DNA from 3 places in the Simplicispira piscis genome. Region 1 is predicted to be linked to each of the others. Evidence: predicted binding sites of a transcription regulator. Region 1 holds the regulator's gene; each other region holds the start of a gene.
What was found. The regulator HrcA, encoded in region 1, represses chaperone genes, less so after heat shock. The targets are predictions, from matches to a motif close to TTAGCACTCNNNNNNNNNGAGTGCTAA.
Positions count from the first base shown of each region.

Region 1 (4,053 bases):
CCAGAAGGCCGGCCTGCGCATGCAGCCCGGCAAGGACGTCGAGATCTGCAACCCGGAAGATGATCCACGTTTTCGCCAGTATTGGGAGCACTACCATCAACTGCTGAAGCGCGACGGTGCCACAACCGAGATGGCCAAGGCTGCCGTGCGCCGATCCAACACCATCATCGCCGCGCTCATGGTGGCGCTGGGCGACGCAGACGCCATGATCTGCGGCCTGGTGGGCACCTACGAGACACACTTGGAACGCATCCACAGCATCCTGGGCCGACAGGCCGGCATGACCCACTATGCAGCCCTCAACGCCCTGATGAGCGACCGCGGCCCGCTGTTCATTGCCGACACCTACGTCAACGAAGACCCCAGCGCCGAGTTGTTGGCCGACATTGCCTGGATGTCGGTCCAGGAAGTACAGCGCTTCGGTCACCCACCCAAGGTGGCCTTCCTGTCGCATTCGAGCTACGGATCATCGAAACGCGCCTCGGCCCGCAAAATGCGCCTGGCACGCGACCTGTTTGTCGCAGCCCACCCCGAGATCGAATGCGACGGCGAGCTGCATGGCGACGCGGCGCTGGAGCCCAATATTCGCAGGGCCTACATGGAGGATTCCACCCTCACAGGCTCAGCCAATCTGCTGATCTGCCCGAACATCGACGCTGCCAACATCCTCTACAACGTGCTCAAAACCACCACCAGCGGCGGTGTGACCGTGGGCCCCATCCTGATGGGCGTCGCCGCCACCGCCTACATCCTGACACCTGCCGCCACCGTGCGCCGCGTGCTCAACATGACGGCACTGGCCGTCGCCAGCGCCGCATCACGCAGTCGCTAGCCGTAAAAGACGGAGTTTCTTGAATTACAATCCACACCTGCTTCTGATGTGTTTTGCATGCAGCAATGCTTACAAAACAATCTTTCGCAGGAATTCTTCAAAAAGCTGATTTCCTGCTATAATTTGAGGCTTAGCGGCTGTAGCTCAGTTGGATAGAGTACTTGGCTACGAACCAAGGGGTCGTGGGTTCAATTCCTGCCAGCCGCACCAACAGGTAAGCCCTGATATCGCAAGATGTCAGGGCTTTTTCCTTTGGCGAAACGAAACACGCGCCACGCTTTATAGCTATAATTTTAATAGCTATTGACGCTTATTCAATAAGCGCCACAGCCGAAAAACCATCGAATCTCAATCCATTTCACAGCGTGGGATTTGCACGACCGCACAGGCGCGCCTACAGCACGTTCCGTGCGCTACCCAGCCGCCACAGGGAAGTATTGGCCTGGTCACGGCACGCAGCAAGAACCATTGCCTATGGATGCGCCTGAAGCAACGAAGGCATAAGCCACCGAAAACGGGCACCCGCGCCCGGTGCACCGAAAATTTTGAATGGTAGGCCGTGTTGGACTTGAACCAACGACCAAAGGATTCAAGTTTGCGTGGGTTTCCCCACTCCTTGGACTATGTCATCACCCACAGCCGAACTGTTGGGGTGCCGGGCGCTCGGGGGACGCTTATCGGATGGGCTCCTCACGTCCTAGTCTCTGCACCTTCCCGCCTACCAGTCTTTCGACCTGCCTTCGGCGGGCTTGGCTCAAGATTGCCTTGGCTTGCGCTTTAGGTTTCCTTGAGTTCACCCGGTTTTCCGACGGAAATTACTTTCCGTGGTCACCATTTCGATGAGTCCTCTGCTCTAACCAACTGAGCTAACGGCCCATTCAAGCTCTCTATTGTAGATTCACTTGTGGTGACTTAGCGCGTTCGAGACCAGTCTGGACGTGATGTCCACGATCTGGATCATTTTTTCATAAGGCATGCGCATGGGACCGATGACGCCCAAGGTGCCTACGATCTGCCCATCCACCTCGTAAGGGGCACTGACCACGGAGAGCTCCTCAAAAGGAACCACTTGGCTTTCGCCGCCGATGAAAATGCGCACCCCTTCTGCCTGGCTGGAGACATCGAGCAAGCGCAAGATCTGCGTTTTTTGCTCGAACAGATCGAAAGCCCGACGCAAATTACCCATGTCTTTCGAAAAATCACTGACAGCCAGCAGGTTGCGCTCACCGGAGATGACCACCTCTTCCTGGGCTTGCGTGAGCGCCTCAGAACTGACGTTGACAGCGGCCTTCATCAGCGCTGCAATTTCGCCCTGCAGCGACTCCACTTCGGTTTTTATTCTCTCCCGAACCTTCTCCATTGCCATCCCGGCATAGTGAGCGTTCAGAAAATTGGCGGTTTCCAGCAATTGCGTCTGCGTAAAGTCAGTCTCGGAAAAAATCACCCGGTTCTGCACGTCTCCATCGGGCGAGACAATGATGACCAGAAACCGCCGCTCGGACAGGCGCAGGAACTCGATATGCCGGAACACGGAAGACCGGCGGGGCGCCATGACCACACCCACAAACTGCGACAAATTGGAGAGCATGTGCGCTGCATTCGCGATCACCTTCTGCGGCTGCTCAGGCGCCAATGCATGTGAGGTGATTTGTTCACGTTGCACCGTGAGCATAGTGTCCACGAACAGTCGATACCCTCTGGCAGTCGGTATGCGTCCTGCGGAGGTATGCGGGCTTGCAATCAGCCCTAACTCTTCCAGGTCAGCCATGACATTGCGGATAGTCGCCGGAGAGAGTTCAAGCCCCGAAGCGCGCGAAAGCGTACGCGAACCGACGGGTTGTCCATCTTCGATATAGCGCTCTACCAACGCTTTGAGCAACAACTTGGCACGGTCATCCAGCATGTGTTGATTTTAGTGATGTAATTTCAATATGACACCTTACTTCCGCCATGTCGCACTGATCGGCAAGTACCAGTCCCAGGTTGCTGGCACGGCTGCAGCAGGGTCTCGGCAGTTGATGGAAGACATTGCCGATTTTTTGCTGAGCCAGGGCTGCAAAGTGGCCATGGAAACGCGCACCGCTGCGGCGACCGGCATGGACCAGCATCCCACGCTGGACGCTGACGCGATTGGCGAGCAATGCGACCTGGGTCTTGTGGTCGGAGGCGACGGCACCATGCTGAGTATTGGCCGCCAGTTGGCACGACACGGCACGCCTCTGATCGGCATCAATCAAGGGCGCCTCGGATTTGTCACCGACATTCCGCTGGAGAACTACCAGACGACCCTCACACCCATGCTGCATGGCGAATACGAGGAAGACCACCGGCCCCTGATGCATGCCCGGGTAGAAAGAGAAGGCCGGATTGTTTTTGACGCCTTCGCCATGAACGATGTCGTGGTCAATCGAGGTGCGACGTCAGGCATGGTGGAGTTGCGGGTGGAGGTCGATGGCCATTTTGTGGCCAACCAGCGCGCGGACGGCCTCATCATTGCCTCGCCCACCGGATCGACGGCCTATGCGCTTTCCGCTGGCGGGCCCATGCTCCATCCATCGATCCCAGGCTGGGTATTGGTGCCCATTGCACCCCACACCTTGTCGAACCGCCCCATCGTTCTTGCCGACATCACGGAAATTGCCATTGAACTGGTGAGTGGCCGCGATGCCAGTGCCAACTTCGACATGCAATCGCTCGCGTCCCTACTGCATGGCGACCGCATACTGGTGCGCCGGTCCGAGTACAGCGTCCGCTTCCTACATCCCAGGGGCTGGAATTACTTTGACACGCTGCGCAAAAAACTGCGCTGGAACGAAGGAGGCTCCTGACAATGGCGCTCCGACGCATTGCACTGCGTGACTTTGTCATTGTGCAAGCACTCGAACTGGACTTCAGCGCGGGCTTTACAGCCCTGACGGGCGAAACCGGCGCCGGAAAATCGATCCTCATCGAAGCATTGCAGCTGGCCTTGGGCGCACGGGCCGATGCAGGCTTTGTTCGCGAAGGCGCCCAGCGCGCGGACATCAGCGCAGAGTTTGACTGCCCAACGTCCCTCCTCCCCTGGCTGGAAGAGTGGGGGTTTGAGCAGGAAGAAGCGCTCCTGTTGCGACGCACCATTGACATGCAAGGCAAAAGCCGGGCTTGGGTGAATGGCTTCCCCGCAACCGCGACGCAGTTGCGTGCGCTCGGCGAGCAACTGCTGGACATCCATGGGCAACATG
Region 1 covers NZ_BAAGQN010000018.1:229,853-233,905, reverse strand. The annotation lists gene ACYVOC_RS14605 (NADP-dependent malic enzyme) at 1-832, shown strand, start outside; tRNA gene ACYVOC_RS14600 (tRNA-Arg) at 966-1,042, shown strand; gene hrcA (heat-inducible transcriptional repressor HrcA) at 1,731-2,735, opposite strand; gene ACYVOC_RS14590 (NAD kinase) at 2,764-3,660, shown strand; gene recN (DNA repair protein RecN) at 3,663-4,053, shown strand, end outside.

Region 2 (4,053 bases), on a different contig from region 1:
GGGCGACGTGTTCGACAAGGTGCGCCAGGAGCTGCTGCACCTGCCCGAGGTCATGGAGTGCCACTTGGTGTCGGGGAGCTTCGATTATTTGGTCAAGGCGCGGCTGGGTGGCATGAGCGAGTATCGCCACCTGCTGGGCGATATGCTGAAGAAGCTGCCTGTCACCGCCCAGTCCCACAGCTACGTGGTGATGGAAGAGGTCAAGGAAAGCCAGGTCCTGCCCGTGGACCGTTGAGTGCTGCAGCCCCGTGGGTGGATCGGCATCCAGAACCCCCGATTTTCCAAAAAAGAAGCGCGCAACCTGGGAGGGTGCGCGCCTTTTGAAGGTGATTACAAGGCGGTCAGGCGTATTCAGCCAGGCTTTTCTTCATTTTCTTCATGGCCGCCACCTCGATTTGGCGGATGCGTTCGGCGCTCACGCTGTAAACCGCTGCCAGTTCGTGCAGCGTCATGCCGCCCGAACCATCGTCGTTGACCTTGAGCCAGCGCTCTTCCACGATGCGGCGGCTGCGTTCATCCAGGCTGGAGAGGGCCGTGGCAATGCCGTCGGTGGCCAGTTCGTCACGCTGGCGCGACTCGATCATGGACGTGGGCTCGTGCGCGACATCGGCCAGGTAGGCAATGGGGCCAAAGGCCTGCTCACCATCGTCCGAAGGTGCGGGATCCAGTAGCACATCGCCGCCCGACATGCGCGTCTCCATCTCCATGACTTCTTCGCGCTTGACCTTGAGCTGCGCTGCCACCAGGTCGATTTCATGCTCGGACAGCGTATTGCGGTGCGTGTCGTTGGCGTCAACATCGGCCTTGAAGCCCTGTTTCATCGAGCGCAGGTTGAAAAACAACTTGCGCTGGGCCTTGGTGGTGGCCACCTTGACCATGCGCCAGTTCTTCAGGATGTATTCGTGGATCTCGGCTTTGATCCAATGCATGGCGTAGCTGACCAGACGCACGCCTTGATCCGGGTCGAAGCGCTTGACCGCCTTCATCAGACCAATGTTGCCTTCCTGGATCAAGTCGCCGTGCGGCAGCCCGTAGCCCAAATACTGGCGCGAGATCGAAACCACCAGGCGCAGGTGCGACATCACCAACTTACCGGCGGCATCCAGATCGTTGTCGTTGCGCAAGGCACGTGCGGCCGACTGCTCTTCTTCAGGGGTCAGCAGCGGCAGGCGGTTGACCGCTGAAATGTAGGCGTCCAGATTGCCCAGCGGCGGCACCAGCGCCCAGGGGTTGGCAGGGGCCAGGGCCGTCGTTGCGGATCCAGATTGAATGGTCATTCTAGAATTCCTTTCCTCAATATCATCATATTAGCACTCTCTTCGAGGGACTGCTAAACCCGAAGTTCCCCTGGGGGCTGGGGTGTAGGTTTTACGAATTTTGAGTGAAAATGGCTTTTAACGCTTAATGGGTAAGCGCTGGTAGCTATAAAAATTATAGCTCGATACCGTGATTTCTTTGTTCCATGAGGAACCGGGGCAGCCTACCCAAGGAGAACTGTATGAAACTGCTGGAGGCTTGCGCTGAACTGAGCGCCGTCACAACCACGGTGGCCACCGCGCAAGAGGCCCGGCGTCTGGCGCAGGCCGTGCTGCAGCAGCGCCTGGCCGCCTGTGTGCAGATTGAGGTGATCGCCTCGCACTACCACTGGAAGGGCACGCTGCATGAAGAAAGCGAGCACCGTCTGGTGTGCAAGACCCTGCTTGTGGCCGTGCCGACGCTGCTGGGTTTGTTGCGGGCGCAGCATCCCTACGCATTGCCTGAGCTGGTGGTGCAGCCGCTGCGGGCCACGGCGGAATATGCCGACTGGGTGCGACAGGAGATTCAGACGGTCTCCTGAAGCGCGTCAGACCGCCAGGTCAATCTGTTGCACGGTGCCTGCGCTGCCGTCTTCGCGCAGATAAATGCTGGTCGAGCGCACGGCGCTCAAGGCGCTGCTGTGTTCGCCGCGCAGGGCAAAGGGGCTGTCGGCCGAGGCCAGGTGCAGGCTGCTCCAGGTTTCCTCGCGGTGGGTGCGCTGCATATCCAGCTGCAGGGTGAAACGGATTTCCTGCCCGTCGGCGGTACGTACAACGCCTTCGGCAGCGAATGGGGTGTGTTCCGATTCTTCCACCCGTGTGTGCTGCTCGACCATTAGGCCAAAACCGGCACTGCGCGCGGCTTGCGGATGGGCTGGCAGAGGCAAACTCCGTGGCAGCGGGTGCCGGTTCGGCCTGCAGGGTGCTGATTTGGGCGAGCACACCAGTCATGCGCTCGATCAGGTCGCGCACCATGGCCAGGCGGGGCTTCAGGTTCTCTTGGGAGTCTGCGGGTGTGGTGGCGCGGGTGGCGCAGTGTTGTGCGTGCAGGTGCAGGGCCGAAGAGGCGATTTTCATGGGACACCCTCCATGGCATGGATGGAGGGTTATCAGTCCGGTTGCGGCAGAACTTGAGCGCTGCGACCGATTGAGCCTACCAGTACCCTCTGCTCGAAAGCCTCCAGCGGTTCTGGCCGACCAAAGAAGTAGCCCTGGAAGGCCGGGCAGCCATGCTCCTGCAGAAAGCGGTGGTGTTCTGCGGTTTCCACGCCTTCGGCGATCACGGCCAAGCCCAGTCGACCGGCCAGGGCAATGATGGCGTGGGCGATGGCAGCATCCTTGGGGTCGTGCAGCACGTCGCGCACAAAGCCCTGGTCGATTTTGATCTGGTCCAGCGGCAGGCGTTTGAGGTAGCTCAGCGATGAATAACCCGTTCCAAAGTCGTCCAGCGAGAAGCCCAGGCCGTGCTGCTTGAGCGCAAGCATGGTGGCGATCACACTGTCCACGTCTTCCAGCAGCAGCGTCTCGGTGAGTTCCAGCTTGATACGTGCCGGGTTGGCGCCTGTTTGCGCCAGCAGTTGCAGCAACTGCGGCACAAAGTCGTCCTGGCGGAACTGGCGCGCGCTCACGTTGATGGCCAGGTTCAGGTGTGCGAACCGTGTGTCTTCGCGCCAGCGTGCCTGCTGGCGCAGGGTGGTTTCCAATACCCAGTGGCCCAAGGGCAGGATGAGGCCTGTTTCTTCTGCCAGGGGGATGAACACGCCTGGCGATACCATGCCCTTGACGGGGTGCACCCAGCGCACGAGTACTTCGGCGCCCGTGACGCGGCCATTGCCGTCCACCTGGGGCTGGTAGAGCAACAGGAACTGCTCAAGGCGCAGACCGGTATGCATTTCAGTCTCTAGCAGGGCACGTTGGTTGACGGCTTCCTGCATATCGGGGTCAAAAAAGCGCAGGGTGTTGCGGCCTGCGTTCTTGGCGCGGTACATGGCCAGGTCGGCCTGCTTAAGCACTTCATCGACCGAGGCATGCGGCTGGCGCAACAAGGTGGCGCCGATGCTCGCAGTCATGTGGTGTTCATGGCCTTGCAGCAGGTAGGACAGCCGCAGCCGCGTCAGCACCTGTTCGCTCACGGTGCGCACCTGGGCGGCGGCTTCGGTGGCTTCGGCGTCCAGGTTTTGCAGCACGAGCACAAACTCGTCCCCACCCAGCCGGGCCACAGTGTCCTGTTCACGTACGGCGCTGCGCAGGCGCCCAGCCACCTCGATCAGCAGCAGGTCGCCGACGTCATGGCCCCGGCTGTCATTCAGGGTTTTGAAGTTGTCCAGGTCCAGAAAAAGCACCGCCGCGTTGAGTCCGGTGCGCGCGCTGCTGGCCATCACCTGCTGCAGCCGGTCGACCAGCAGGCGCCGGTTGGGCAGGCGGGTCAGTGCGTCATAAAAAGCCAGGTAGCGCGCCTCTTCCTCGGCTGCCTTGCGGCCCGAGATGTCGATGTCGATACAGAACAACTCGGGCGCCTGGCCGGGTACGTCGATGCGGGCGTGGCTGGAGAACACTTCCACGGGCGTACCGTCCTTGTGCCGCAGACGCAGTTCGCCTGGGGGGATGGGGGTTCCGGCGGTGAACATGGCCGCTATGTCTCGGCGTACCGGCTCGTGCATTTCAGCAGGGACGATCAGATCCACCAGGTTCTGGCCCAGCGCCTCCTGTTCGGTGTAGCCATACAGATTTTCGGAGGCCTTGTTCCAGTAGGTGGTGG
Region 2 covers NZ_BAAGQN010000006.1:35,919-39,971, reverse strand. The annotation lists gene ACYVOC_RS02360 (AsnC family transcriptional regulator) at 1-235, shown strand, start outside; gene rpoH (RNA polymerase sigma factor RpoH) at 342-1,277, opposite strand; gene cutA (divalent-cation tolerance protein CutA) at 1,499-1,837, shown strand; gene ACYVOC_RS02345 (hypothetical protein) at 1,844-2,182, opposite strand; gene ACYVOC_RS02340 (EAL domain-containing protein) at 2,405-4,053, opposite strand, start outside.
Region 2: a site for HrcA is predicted at 1,308-1,334, ahead of rpoH (RNA polymerase sigma factor RpoH). Genes of this name have one in related genera too.

Region 3 (4,053 bases), on a different contig from region 1:
ACACCAGCGCCAGCAGTTCATTTTTTCAAAGCATGTACGACACCGCCATCCTCATTGGGCGCTTCCAGCCCGTACACAACGGCCATCTGGCACTGCTGCGCGATGCACTTGCCGCAGCGCGCCAGGTCATTGTCGTGCTGGGCTCTGCCCATGCCGCGCGTTCGCCGCGCAACCCTTTCACCTGGCAAGAACGTGCCGCCTTGCTGCACGGTGCGCTACCCGAGTCCGACCAGGCACGGGTGCACATGCTTCCGATACGCGACTACTTCGACGAAGCCCGGTGGGCGCACGCAGTGCAGGCGAGCGTGCACGATTGCCTTGTGCAGCAGGGCGAATCATCGCCGGAGCGGACCAAAATCTGCCTGATCGGGCACTTCAAGGATGCCACCAGCGGTTATTTGCGCAGCTTTCCCCATTGGGAGTTGCGCGCCCTGGCTCGGCAGACCGACACCGATGCCACGCCCTTGCGCGCCGCCTATTTTTCGGCCGCACCGGGCCACGCCCAAGCAGCCTTGGCCCAGATACAGGACGAGTTGCCCGATTCCAGTCTCGATTTTCTGCGCCAATTTGCCCTGCACCCCGCCTACAGTGCACTGCAGGGCGAGTGGCACGCGCTGCAGGCGGCCCGCCAAGCGTGGTCTGCAGCGCCCTATCCGCCTGTTTTTGTCACCGTCGATGCACTGCTGCGCTGCCGCAACCAGGTGCTGCTGATCCGGCGCGCCCATGCACCAGGGCGCGGCCTGCTGGCACTGCCCGGTGGGTTTATTGAATCCAACGAAACCCTGTGGCAAAGCTGCCTGCGCGAACTGGCGGAGGAAACCCATTGCGACCTGCCAACGGATGCGCTGGCGCAGGCGTTCCAGGCGGTACGCGTTTTCGACCATCCGGCGCGTAGCCAACGCGGGCGCACCATCACCCATGCGCACTACTTCGACCTGGGCGATCGACCACCACCGCACGTGCTTGCCGATGACGACGCCGCACAGGCCGAATGGGTGGCCATCGACGCACTTGCGAGGCTGGAAGACGAATACTTCGAGGACCATTTTCATATCCTCGACAGCTTTCTGGGCTTGCTGGCGCCTGCCGAGGCTCAAAGCTAGACGCGACTTCCCCCCGCTTGGGCCCCGTACCCTGGTGCGCCACGCCACCGCATCGGCCACCAGAAATGGTGGCTTTTGCCATGGTGACAAAGGCCCTCCTCTTGAAACGCCGCCAAATGCCCTTATCATTAGCACTCGCCCGATGTGAGTGCTAGCAGCACCCCATATCGAGCTGAAATTACTGAGCGTCTGCCTATCAGGCGCTTTGCATCGCAAGTGTTTTTTGAATCCAGGAGATATGCAATGAAACTTCGCCCCCTGAACGACCGTGTGATCGTCAAGCGCATCGAAAGCGAAACCAAGACCGCCTCCGGCATCTTCATCCCCGACAACGCCGCCGAGAAGCCCGACCAGGGTGAAGTGCTGGCCGTGGGCCCGGGCAAGCACGACGAAGACGGCGAGCGCATCGCCATGAGCGTCAAGGTCGGTGACCGCGTTCTGTTTGGCAAGTACAGCGGCCAGACCGTCAAGGTCGATGGCGACGAGCTGCTGGTCATGAAGGAAGACGACCTTTTTGCCGTCGTTGAGAAGTAATTCGCAAGCTACTTTATTGATAGCTTACAGCGCTTGACAGACGGGCGCTGGAACCGTATTTAACCCATATTCAGGAGCTCCAAAATGGCAGCAAAAGACGTAGTTTTCGGCGGCGAAGCCCGCGCACGCATGGTCGAAGGTGTAAACATTCTGGCCAACGCCGTCAAGACCACCCTGGGCCCTAAAGGCCGCAACGTGGTGCTCGAGCGCTCGTTCGGCGCCCCCACCGTGACCAAGGACGGTGTGTCCGTCGCCAAGGAGATCGAGCTCAAGGACAAGCTGCAGAACATGGGCGCGCAGATGGTCAAGGAAGTCGCTTCCAAGACCTCCGACATCGCTGGTGACGGCACCACCACCGCCACCGTGCTGGCCCAGGCCATCGTGCGCGAAGGCATGAAGTACGTGGCCGCCGGCATGAACCCGATGGATCTGAAGCGCGGCATCGACAAGGCTGTCACAGCCCTGGTCGCTGAGCTGAAGAAAGCCTCCAAGGCCACCACCACCTCCAAGGAAATCGCCCAGGTCGGCTCCATTTCGGCCAACTCGGACGAAACCATTGGCAAGATCATTGCCGATGCGATGGACAAGGTCGGCAAAGAAGGCGTGATCACCGTCGAAGACGGCAAATCGCTGGAATCCGAACTCGAAGTCGTCGAAGGCATGCAGTTCGACCGCGGCTACCTCTCGCCCTACTTCATCAACAACCCCGACAAGCAATCCGCGATTCTGGACAACCCCTTCGTGCTGCTGTTCGACAAGAAGATCAGCAACATCCGCGACCTGCTGCCCACGCTGGAGCAAGTCGCCAAGGCCGGCCGTCCTCTGTTGATCATTGCAGAAGATATCGAAGGCGAAGCCCTGGCCACGCTGGTGGTCAACACTATCCGCGGCATCCTGAAGGTCGTCGCTGTCAAGGCCCCTGGCTTTGGCGACCGCCGCAAGGCCATGCTGGAAGACATCGCCATCCTGACGGGCGGCAAGGTCATCGCTGAAGAAGTCGGCCTGACGCTGGAAAAAGTGACCCTGGCCGACCTGGGTTCGGCCAAGCGCATTGAAGTGGGCAAGGAAAACACCATCATCATCGACGGTGAAGGCCAGGCCGCTGACATCGAAGCGCGCGTCAAGCAAGTGCGTGTGCAGATCGAAGAAGCCACCTCCGACTACGACCGCGAAAAGCTGCAAGAGCGCGTGGCCAAGCTGGCCGGCGGTGTGGCCGTGATCAAGGTCGGCGCTGCCACCGAAGTCGAGATGAAGGAAAAGAAGGCGCGCGTGGAAGACGCCCTGCACGCAACCCGCGCTGCCGTGGAAGAAGGCATCGTGGCCGGCGGTGGCGTGGCCCTGCTGCGCGCACGCCAAGCGGCTGGCGAGATCAAGGGTGACAACGCTGACCAGGACGCCGGTATCAAGCTGGTGCTCAAGGCCATCGAAGCGCCCCTGCGCGAAATCGTGGCCAACGCCGGTGGCGAGCCATCGGTGGTGGTCAACGCCATTCTGGGTGGCAAGGGCAACTACGGCTTCAACGCCGCCAACGACACCTATGGCGACATGATCGAAATGGGCATTCTGGACCCCACCAAGGTCACGCGCACTGCGCTGCAGAACGCTGCTTCTGTCTCCTCGCTGATGCTGACGACCGAGTGCATGGTCGCCGAATCGCCGAAGGATGAAGCCGGCGCTGGCGGCGGCATGCCTGATATGGGTGGCATGGGCGGCATGGGCGGCATGGGCATGTAATGCCCACCGGGCAGGGCTCGGCCCTGTCCTGAGGCGCCCGCCTCATACGCAAAAAGCCCGTAGGCAACAACACCTACGGGCTTTTTGCTATCTCACTGGTAGCCATTTACACCCCATCCATAGGCTTCAAAGTTCTTTTGGAAGGCAACGTCGATGGAATGCCTGATGGACTGCAGCCTGCTGACTCACGCACGCTCCATGGGCCTGTTGCACACCATCCATGGGCCTTCACCAGGATCGCACCTGGCGCATTGCTTGCGGTCTGCACTCGCCATACGTCCACAGCACCATCTGTCCGGGCAAGGATACGCCACCGCTACACCGCAGGCACTGCGTAGCCACTGCGGTCGGTAAATACGACAACGCCCTCGCTATCGAGCCGAAAGCTGCCCGTCCGGTACTCACGGCGCAGGCGCGCCTGCACGCGACCAAAGGCGATGTCCACGGCGCCAGCCACTGCCATACCAACGTTGACCGCCGCATGGCGTGTCTTTGCCAGTTGCTGCTCGAGGTCTTCCACCGCCAACTGGGACTGGGCATGCACGTTCTGCGCATTTTTCAACGAAGCCTGTGCGCGCCCGAGCATGTCCTTAGGGTCGCCTGCGGCAGTCAGATGGGCGATCAATTTGAGCAAGCTGTCCTGCGCCGCCAATTCTTTTTCCATCTGCTGCTGCAAGGCAAG
Region 3 covers NZ_BAAGQN010000006.1:141,602-145,654, forward strand. The annotation lists gene ACYVOC_RS02850 (NUDIX domain-containing protein) at 33-1,103, shown strand; gene groES (co-chaperone GroES) at 1,347-1,637, shown strand; gene groL (chaperonin GroEL) at 1,722-3,371, shown strand; gene ACYVOC_RS02865 (DUF342 domain-containing protein) at 3,688-4,053, opposite strand, start outside.
Region 3: a site for HrcA is predicted at 1,232-1,258, ahead of groES (co-chaperone GroES). Genes of this name have one in related genera too.